2 regions of the Promicromonospora sp. NPDC052451 genome follow, and region 2 is predicted to be linked to the other one. Evidence: predicted binding sites of a transcription regulator. Region 2 holds the regulator's gene; the other holds the start of a gene.
What was found. Region 2 encodes HrcA, which represses chaperone genes, less so after heat shock. Its sites were predicted from a motif close to TTNGCACTCGNNNNNNNCGAGTGCNAA; they were not measured.
Positions count from the first base shown of each region.

Region 1: groES (co-chaperone GroES) is a predicted target of HrcA. The motif match lies at 1,977-2,003, and genes of this name have one in related genera.

Region 1 covers NZ_JBIUAP010000007.1:326,487-331,295, forward strand. Annotated here, with positions in the region: gene ACIG47_RS15065 (MerR family transcriptional regulator) at 1-842, opposite strand, end outside; gene ACIG47_RS15070 (WhiB family transcriptional regulator) at 1,034-1,321, shown strand; gene groES (co-chaperone GroES) at 1,500-1,796, opposite strand; gene ACIG47_RS15080 (SAM-dependent methyltransferase) at 2,130-3,395, shown strand; gene ACIG47_RS15085 (glutamate--cysteine ligase) at 3,392-4,570, shown strand; gene ACIG47_RS15090 (malonic semialdehyde reductase) at 4,563-4,809, opposite strand, start outside.
Region 2 covers NZ_JBIUAP010000006.1:48,276-53,084, reverse strand. Annotated here, with positions in the region: gene ACIG47_RS12160 (ATP-binding protein) at 1-897, opposite strand, end outside; gene ACIG47_RS12155 (hypothetical protein) at 1,005-1,190, opposite strand; gene hrcA (heat-inducible transcriptional repressor HrcA) at 1,793-2,812, shown strand; gene dnaJ (molecular chaperone DnaJ) at 2,851-3,972, shown strand; gene ACIG47_RS12140 (16S rRNA (uracil(1498)-N(3))-methyltransferase) at 3,983-4,750, shown strand; gene ACIG47_RS12135 (OmpA family protein) at 4,800-4,809, opposite strand, start outside.

The sequences.
Region 1 (4,809 bases), on a different contig from region 2:
CCCGCCTCCACCATCGCGCGCTCGAACTCCTCCGTGTAGTTGCGCAGCGCCCGCAGGGCGGAGGTCGCGAGCACCACCTCCGGCATCTCACCGGGGCCGGCGAGCACCGTGCGCTCGGACAGCCGCAGCCACGCCGGTTCCACGAGGTCGGTCCACCACGTGGCGGGGTCGCCGTCCGGACCGAGCACGAGGAGGTTGTCGCAGGCGGTACGGCTGTAGGCCAGGGCCGCGTCGACCAGGGCGGACACCCGTCCGGAGGTCGGTGCCGGCGCAGTGGCCGACCGCGGGCCGAGCGCCGGCCCGCCGCCCGCCTGGCGGCCGGCGGGCTCCCCCGTCGCCCCGCCGGGCAGGGCCCGCAGCCGGGCGCGCCGCGGTTCCTGCGCCACGTCCTCCGACGACGCCGGACCGGCGCCGCCGTCGGGGTCGTCCTCCTCGTCCGGTGCTTCCACCGTGCCGACGAAGGTCTCCGCGAACTCGGGCTCGTCGCCGTCCTCGATGTCGTCGCCGGCGCCCTCGACCTGCACGGCGGGCAGCGCCGGGGCGGTCCGGGTGGCGACCTCCAGCTCGGCGTCGCCGGCCTCGACCGCGGCGCGCGCGGCGTCGACGGGCGCGACGCCCTCCAGCGTGAGCCGTCGCATCACCAGCAGCCGGGCGACGTCGTCCGGTGTGTAGCGACGGTGCGACCCCGCGGTGCGGCCCGACGGGCCGAGCCCGTAACGGCGGTCCCACGTGCGCAGGGTGGCGGGAGCGACCCCGAGGCGCCGGGCCACCGCCGCGACGGCCAGCCCGGGGCTGGATGTACGTGACCCGCCCGGGTTCTGGGCAGGCCGCGAAGAAGTCATGGACTCGATTCTGCCCACCCGGGCCCCTCCGCGCCACTGCGAAATCCGGCGTGCCGCCGATCTCGGTCGAATTCGGTTCACATCCGAACAAACCCGGTCAGCCGTGGCGCGGTTCCACCCGACTCGATTCGAACCACATGAAGAGGAATTGCCCCTTGAACAACTTCTGCACAACTTGTAGGTTGTTCGCCATGACGGAGATCTCGAGGCTTCCCGGTCCGGTGATGGAGCTGTGGGAATGGCAGTACCAGGGAGCGTGCCGCGACGCGGACGACACCCTGTTCTTCCACCCCGAGGGCGAGCGGGGTTCGACCCGGCGGCGCCGCGCGGAGGCGGCCAAGGCGATCTGCCGCTCCTGCCCCGTGATGATGCAGTGCCGCGAGCAGTCGCTCCGCGTGCGCGAGCCGTACGGCGTGTGGGGCGGCCTCAGCGAGGACGAGCGCTCCGCGATCCTCGCCGGCAAGTCCGTCTCGGCCTGACCAGGTTCCCGCACCAGTTCTCGCACCACCCCTGACCCACTCCTGACCTGGTCTCCGCCTGACCACAGACAGCTGTCCGGCGCGCACTGACGACGAAGCAGAGCACGACGCAACGACAGAGGGCCCCGCACCGATCCGGTGCGGGGCCCTCTGCTTCAAGCAGGGTGCGGGGCTGAGATCAGCCCACGACCACGGCGAGGATGTCACGGGCCGAGAGGACCAGGTAGTCCTCGCCCGCGTACTTGACCTCGGTGCCGCCGTACTTGGAGTAGATCACCTTGTCACCGACGGCGACGTCCAGCGGCACACGGTTGCCGTTGTCGTCGATGCGGCCCTGGCCCACGGCCAGAACCTCGCCCTCCTGGGGCTTCTCCTTCGCGGTGTCCGGGATGACCAGGCCGGAAGCGGTCGTGGTCTCGGCTTCGAGAGCCTTGACGACGATCCGGTCCTCGAGCGGCTTGATGGGGACCGACACGTCGGACCTCCTCTTTCGTGAGCGGATCGAGAGATCTGCATCGTGATGGACTTAAGGGGCTCGAACGTTCGACGGTCCGCCGTCGTCGCGGGTGCCGGCGGGCACGAACGTCTGGGTCCTCCGTCACGGGCCCGTGGACCGGGCTCCGCGGCGGCGAACAACCCCAAATCTAGGTCGGCGCTAGCACTCGGTCAAGGCGAGTGCCAATCGCGTGAGCCTGCTCACCCTCCGGGCCCCCGGCATGCGCCACGCATCCCGGAAACACGCCATCTCTCCGAAAAGGATTCGTCCGGTCCCTCGCCACGACCAGGACAAACGTGGAAAGATCTTCCCATGGATGCGGCGATTCTGAGCAAACTCCTCAGCCCCGACGGCTGGGCCCTGCTTGGCGCCTTGCCGCCCTACGACGAGCGGCAGGCGATGAAGACGGTGACGACCCTGCGCGCCCAGGGCGTGGCGCCCGACCTCGCGGCCGCGGTCGTCACCCAGTCCCGGCTGCGCGCCCGGGCACGGGCCAAGTTCGGCGACTTCGCGGACGGGATGCTCTTCACCGCGGACGGCCTGGAGCAGGCCACGCGGCTCCTCGTCGCCGCGCTGCACGCCCGACGGTACCTCGACGCCGGGCTCACCGCGCTCGCCGACCTGACCTGTGGCATCGGGGCGGACTCCCTCGCCTTCGCCGGGACTGGCCTGCGCGTGGTCGCGACCGACCTGGACGAGTGCACCGCGGCCATCGCCCGCTGGAACCTGCGCCACTTCCCCGAGGCGGACGTCCGGCACGCGGACGGGCTGGGCCTCGACCTGCGTGCGGAGGGCATCGAGGGCGTGTACGCCGACCCGGCGCGCCGGGTCGGCGGCCCGGGCGGGCGCAGCCGTCGCATCTTCGACCCCCGCGCCTACGAACCTCCGCTCGACGCGGTCTGGGCGCTGCGCGAGACCGTGCCTGCCGTCGGCGTGAAGGTCGGGCCGGGCATCGCGCACGAGGGACTGCCCCAGGACGCGGAGACGCAGTGGGTCTCCGTCGACGGCGACGTGGTCGAGGCGGGTCTCTGGTTCGGCCCGCTCGCGCCCGACGGCCCCGGCCGCTCGGCGCTCGTGCTGCGCACGTTCACGGACGACGACGGCAAGGAGCACACGCTCAGCCGCACCGTCCGGGGCGACGACGACGAGCCGGACGTCGGCGCCGTCGGTCAGTACCTCTACGAACCCGACGGCGCCGTGATCCGAGCGGGCCTGGTCGCCCGGGCCGCCGCCGAGCTCGGCGGGCGGCTCGTCGACCCCACCATCGCGTACGTCACCACCGACGACCCCGCCGACCTTCCGTCGGCCCGGCCCACGGAGCCGGCCGGGGCACCCGCACCGATCGCCACCGGGTACCGCGTGCTCGACACCATGCCGTTCGGTCTGAAGCGGCTCAAGTCGTACCTGCGGGACCGGAACGTCGGGCGGCTCACGATCAAGAAACGGGGCACCGCCGTGGTGCCCGAACAGCTTCGCAAGCAGCTCGTGCTCACCGGTACCGAGGAGGCGACGATCGTGCTCACGCGTGTGGCAGGCAACCAACAGGTGCTCGTCGTCGATCCCCTGGGAGCCGTATGAGCTCGCCGGCCCGGCTCGGCTTCGGCGAATCCCCGCGGTCCACCGTGGGCCTCGAGTGGGAGATCGGGCTCGTCGAGCCCGGCACCGCGGACCTGGCGCAGTCCGCGCCGCAGGTGCTGGAGGCGCTGGCCCGCGCCGGCGAGCCGCAGCCCGCCGGGACGGGGTTCGCCCCGCAGGTGACCGGGGAGTTCATGAGGAACACGGTCGAGCTGGTCAGCGGCGTCTGCCGCACCGTCGGGCAGGCGGGAGCCGACCTGGAGCACCTGCTCGGCCGTGTGCGGACCGTCACCGACTCCCTGGGCCTGGAGCTCATGGGCGGCGGCACCCACCCGTTCGCGCGGGCGGCCGACCAGCAGGTCGGGGACAAGGAACGGTACGCCCGGATCATGGACCGCACCGGGATCTGGGGCGCGCAGCTGATCATCTGGGGACTGCACGTGCACGTGGGCGTCGAGCACCGGGACAAGGCGCTGCCCCTCATGCGGGCGATGCTCACGTACTTCCCGCACCTGCAGGCGCTCTCGGCCGGGTCGCCCTACTGGGCGGGCCGGCACACCGGGTACGCCTCCAACCGGTCGCTGCTGTTCCAGCAGATCCCGAGCTCCGGCCTGCCGGTCGCGTTCGAGCGCTGGGAGGAGCTCGAGGCGTACGCGGGCGACCTGCAGCACGTCGGCGCGGTCGAGGGCTTCCACGAGGTCCACTGGGACGTCCGCCCGTCGCCCGGGCTCGGCACGCTCGAGGTGCGGGTCTGCGACGGTCCCACCAACCTCACCGAGGCGCTCCAGCTGGGCGCGCTCGTGCACTGCCTCGTGGAGCACCTGTCCACGCTGCTGGACCAGGGCCGCCCCCTGCCGGTGCTGCCCCCGTGGTTCGTCGCGGAGAACAAGTTCCGGTCCGCACGCTACGGGCTCGACGCCACGGTGATCCTGGACGCCGAGGGAGACCAGGGACCGGTCACGGACGCGATCGCCAAGCTCCTGGTCGAGCTGGAGCCGGTGGCACAGCGCCTCGGCTGCGCCACGGAGCTGGCCGGCGTGCGCGACATCCTGCGCACCGGTGCCTCCTACCAGCGTCAGCAGGCGGTGGCGGCCGCCCACGACGGCGATCTCACCGCCGTCGTGGGGGCCATGCTCCGGGAGATGCGGGCCGGCCGGCCGCTCACCGAGGTCAGATGACCTGGGCGGCGTCCTCGAAGGTCAGGCGCGGGGCGCGGGCGCGGGTGGTGTCGGCGCCCTCGGCCGCGCTGACGTTCACGACGAGGAAGCTCTTCCAGCCGCTGCCGGCGAAGAACTCGGCGTCGATCGCGTCGTAGTTCCCGTGCATCGGGCCGGCCGCCAGGCCGGCCGCACGCAGGCCCACGACCAGGTAGCCGGACTGGATCAGCGCGCTGGTGCGTGCCGCCTCCGCGCGGGAG
Region 2 (4,809 bases):
GGGGTCGGCCAGGACGTCGTCGAGCACGTCGTACCAGACGCGGGGTCCGGCGGCCGCGACCACGCGGCACAGGGCCTGGGCCGCGCGGCTCAGGTTCCAGTAGCGCAGCAGCAGGATGTCGCGCAGGGAGTCGGGCAGGTCGGTGCCGAGGAAGCCGACCAGCTCCTCGACGTAGAAGGGGACGCCCTCGCTGCGGTCCGCCAGGTCGGCGATCGAGGTGGCGTCGAGGCCGGCGTCGAGCAGGTCCTGGGCCATCTCGCGGATCTCGGGCTCGCCCAGGCGGGGCAGGTCGAGGCGGGTCGTGAGGCGGGCCCGGTCGAGCTCGGCCATGACGGTGCGCAGGGGGTGCGCGCGTCCGACGTCGTCGCTGCGGTAGGTGAGCAGCAGGAGCAGGCCGGGCGGTGCGGTACGGGCGAGGCGGAGGGCGACGGCGCGGGTGATGTCGTCGGACCAGTGCAGGTCCTCCATGACCACGACGACGGGGCGTTCGGCGGCGAGCCCGGCGAGCAGGTTCGTGAGGACCTCGGGGAGGCGGTCGGCTCCGGCGCCGGAGCCGGGGGCGACGAGCTGGGGCGCCACCGGGGACAGGGCGCCGGCCGCCGGTCCGGCCGCAGCCACGACGGCCTCGGGGCCCTGGGTCCGGACGAGGGCGTGCAGCAGGCCGGCGAGGGCCGCGTAGGGCAGGGGGCCGGATCCCTCGTCGGCGCACTGCCCGGTGAGGAGGGTGACGCCGTCGGCGCGCGCGGCGAGCTCGTCGAGCAGGCGGGTCTTGCCGATGCCCGCCTCGCCGGCGATCACGACGGTGCGGCCGGCGCCGCCGCGGACGTCGTCGAGTGCGGCGGTGAGCGTGCCGAGCTCGCGGGCTCGGCCCACCAGGCGCGCGCGAGGGACCGGCATGGGCTCATCGTCCCATGCCGGTCCGGTGGTCCGGCCGGCGCTGGTCGCCGTCCTGGTGAGGTCTGCCGTCATGGGCGGGCTCAACCGTCGCCCCGGCCCGCGCCGGGTCAGGCGACCCGGGCGCGGGCCGGACCGCGGCGGCCGGCGCGTGCGGTCCGCTCGGCGGCGCGCCGCTCGGCGTCCTGGCGGCGGGCGGCGTCCCGCTGCTCGCGGGCGACCCGGGCCTGCTCGGCGCGGCGGTCGACGTCCTGCTCGTGGCGGCGGTAGTCGGTGTACTCGGAAAAGCCGAACATGGTGGTGCCTCCTGGTCCCTGCCGGCCCCGCGCCGGCAGTGGTCCCAGACTCGTCGCTGAGGTGGTGCCCGCGGATCGGGTGGTCGCCGCATCTTCGGTGCCGGTTCCCGCGGACGGATCGGTGGTGCCTAAGGCATCGCCCTAGACGGTGGGCAGCGCCCTGCGCCCGAGCAGCCTCGGGGGCGCGCTGCGCCCGAGCAGTCTCTGGGGCGCGCTGCGCCCGAGCAGCCTCGGGGGCGCGCTGCGCACCTGAGCGGATCCGCGTACCCGCAGCTGCCCGAACTTCGGTCGGTTGCGCCGAGCGCACGGGGATGATCGGTCGGTTGCCCCGAGATCGGTCCGCCGACCGACCGATCTCGGGGCAACCGACCGATCTTGCGGGCGAGAGTGTTGCAGATGACCGAACGAGGGAGCCCGTGCGCTCCCGTCGTTCGCGCGCCGGAGTGTGCGGGCACTGTGTACGCGGAGAGCCGACAGCGGGTCGGGGACTTGGCCGCTGGCGCATGCCGCGTAGGATTGGCACTCGGTCGTTGAGAGTGCTGGAGAGCGGGCAGGAACCCGGGTGCAGGTCCTGGACGTTCTACTGGACGGAGGTGAGCGCGATGAGCGAGGAACGCAGGCTCGATGTCCTGCGGGCGATCGTGGAGGACTATGTCCGCACACGGGAGCCCGTCGGTTCGCGCATCCTCACCGAGCGGCACAAGCTCGGCGTCTCCCCGGCGACGGTGCGCAACGACATGGCCGCCCTGGAGGAGGCCGGGCTCATCGCGCAGCCGCACACGTCGGCCGGGCGCATCCCGACCGACAAGGGCTACCGCCTCTTCGTGGACCAGCTCGCCGAGGTGCGGCCGCTGACCCAGCCGCAGAAGCGCGCCATCGAGACCTTCCTGTCCGAGGCGGTCGACCTGGACGACGTCGTGGCACGCGCCGGGCGGCTCATCGCCCAGCTCACGGGGCACGTCGCCGTCGTGCAGTACCCGTCGCTGCGCCGGTCCGGGCTGCGGCACCTGGAGCTCGTGCCCACGGCCGAGGGGCGCCTCCTCGTGGTCGTCATCACCGACACGGGGCGGGTGGAGCAGCGTTTCCTCGACGTGCCGGTCACCCTGGACGACGGGACGCTCGGCGAGCTGCGCGCCCGCTTCAACGCCGCGGCCGCCGGCCACCGCCTCACGGAGATCGGCAGCGCCTTCGCGCGGCTCACCGAGGCGATGCCGGACGAGCACCGGGCGCTGGCCACCGCGGTGGCCGAGGTCGTCACGGCGGCGCTCGCCGAGGAGAGCGAGGAACGCATCGTGCTCACGGGTCAGGCGAACCTGGCGCGTTCCGGCATGCGGTTCGAGCAGGGCCTGCGCCCCGTGCTCGAGGCGCTCGAGGAGCAGGTCGTCCTGCTCGGTCTCCTCACCGACATGTCCGACGAGGCCGGCGTGGCCGTCAGCATCGGCCACGAGAACCGGCTCGCCGGACTGTCGGAGACCTCCGTGGTCACGTCAGGCTACGGCTCGTCCGACGGCGACAGCGTCGCGATCCTGAGCTCGATCGGCCCCACCCGCATGGACTACCCGGGCACCATCGCCGCGGTGCGCGCCGTCGCGCGCTACCTGTCGCGAGTTCTGCCCGGCTGACACACCCCTTCCACAAACCTCCTCACAAAGAGAGACCTGTGACCGACTACTACGAGATCCTCGGTGTCCCGCGCGACGCCTCGCCCGAGCAGATCAAGAAGGCATACCGCAAGCTGGCCCGCGAGCTGCACCCGGACGTGGCGGGCGAGGCGGGCGAGGACCGGTTCAAGGACGTCGCGCGCGCCTACGAGGTGCTCTCCAACCCGGACAAGCGCCAGCAGTACGACATGGGCGTGGACCCGACCGCCCCCGGTGGGGGCGCCGGCGGCGGGTTCGGGGCCGGGTTCGGCTTCCAGGACATCTTCGAGACGTTCTTCGGCGGCGGGCAGCCCTCGGGGCCGGTCCCGCGCGCCCGCCGCGGCAACGACGCGCTGGTCCGGCTCGACATCGAGCTCGGCGAGGCCGTCTTCGGCGCCAAGCGCGAGATCCAGGTGGACACCGCCGTGGTGTGCAACACCTGTGGCGGCGACGGCGCGCGGCCGGGTACGCATGCCCGCACCTGCGACGTCTGCCACGGCCGCGGTTCGGTGCAGCGCGTGGCGCGCTCGTTCCTCGGCCAGGTCATGACCAACCAGCCGTGCTCCGCGTGCGGCGGCTTCGGCACCGTCATCCCCGAGCCCTGCACCGACTGCGCCGGCGAGGGGCGCGTGCGCTCGCGCCGCACCATCGCCGTCAACGTGCCCGCCGGCGTGGACACCGGCACCCGCATCAAGCTCTCCGCGCAGGGCGAGGTGGGCCCGGGTGGCGGCCCCGCCGGCGACCTGTACGTCGAGATCCGCGAGCGGGCGCACGACACGTTCGTGCGCCGCGGCGACGAGCTGCACTGCACCCTCCAGGTGCCGATGACGGCGGCCGCGCTCGGCACCGTGCTCGAGCTGGACACCCTGGACGGGCTCCAGGAGATCGACCTGCGCCCGGGCACGCAGCCGGGCCAGGTGGTGACGCTCAAGGGCCTCGGCGTGGGGCACCTGCACTCCACCGGGCGCGGAGACCTCAACGTGCACATCGAGGTCCACGTGCCCACGGGCCTGGACGAGGAGCAGACGGCGCTGCTCCAGCAGCTCGCGACGCTGCGTGGCGAGGAGCGGCCCGAGCCGCGGCTCGCCACGGTGCACGGCGGCGTGTTCTCGCGCCTGCGCGACAAGCTCAGCGGCCGCTGACCGCCGGCCCATGAGCGCACCGGTCTTTCTCGCGGAGGCGTCCGTCGCGCACCCGCTGTCGGGGTACGCCGCCGGCTCGGTCTACGTGCTCGACGGCGCGGAGGGCCGGCACGCCGGCGTGGTCCAGCGTCGCGGCCCGGGCGAGCGGATCGACGTGGTCGACGGCGCCGGGGTGCGCCTGCGCACCGTCGTCGAGTCCGTGGACGGCGCGCAGGTGCACCTCCGGGTCGAGGACGTCGACGTCGAGCCGGCGCCCGCCGTCGTCGTCACGCTGGTGCAGGCCCTCGCCAAGGGGGACCGCGACGAGATGGCGATCGAGGCCGCCACCGAGACGGGGGCCGACGCGATCGTGCCCTGGCAGGCCGAGCGGTCCGTCGTCGTGTGGCGCGGGGACCGGGCCGCGAAGTCCCGGGCCCGCTGGGTCAGCACCGTGCGCGCCGCGACCAAGCAGGCGCGCCGGTCGCGCATCCCCGACGTCGCCGCCGCGCTCAGCACCAAGCAGCTCGCGGCCCGGGCGCGGGAGGTCGTGGCGGCGGGCGGCGCGGTGCTCGTGCTGCACGAGGAGGCCACCACGGCGCTGGCGGCGGTGCCGCTGCCCGACGCCGGGGAGCTGCTCGTGGTGGTCGGCCCCGAGGGCGGCATCTCGGAGGCCGAGGTCGCACAGCTCACCGAGGCCGGGGCGGTCACGGCCCGCCTGGGCCCGCACGTGCTCCGCACGTCGACGGCAGGCCCGGTCGCGATCGCCCTGCTGAGCACCCGCCTGGGCCGCTGGGCCTGACGGCGCCGAGACCCGGTGGCCGCACCACCGGATCTCGGCGCCCGGTGCGTCAGCGGGTG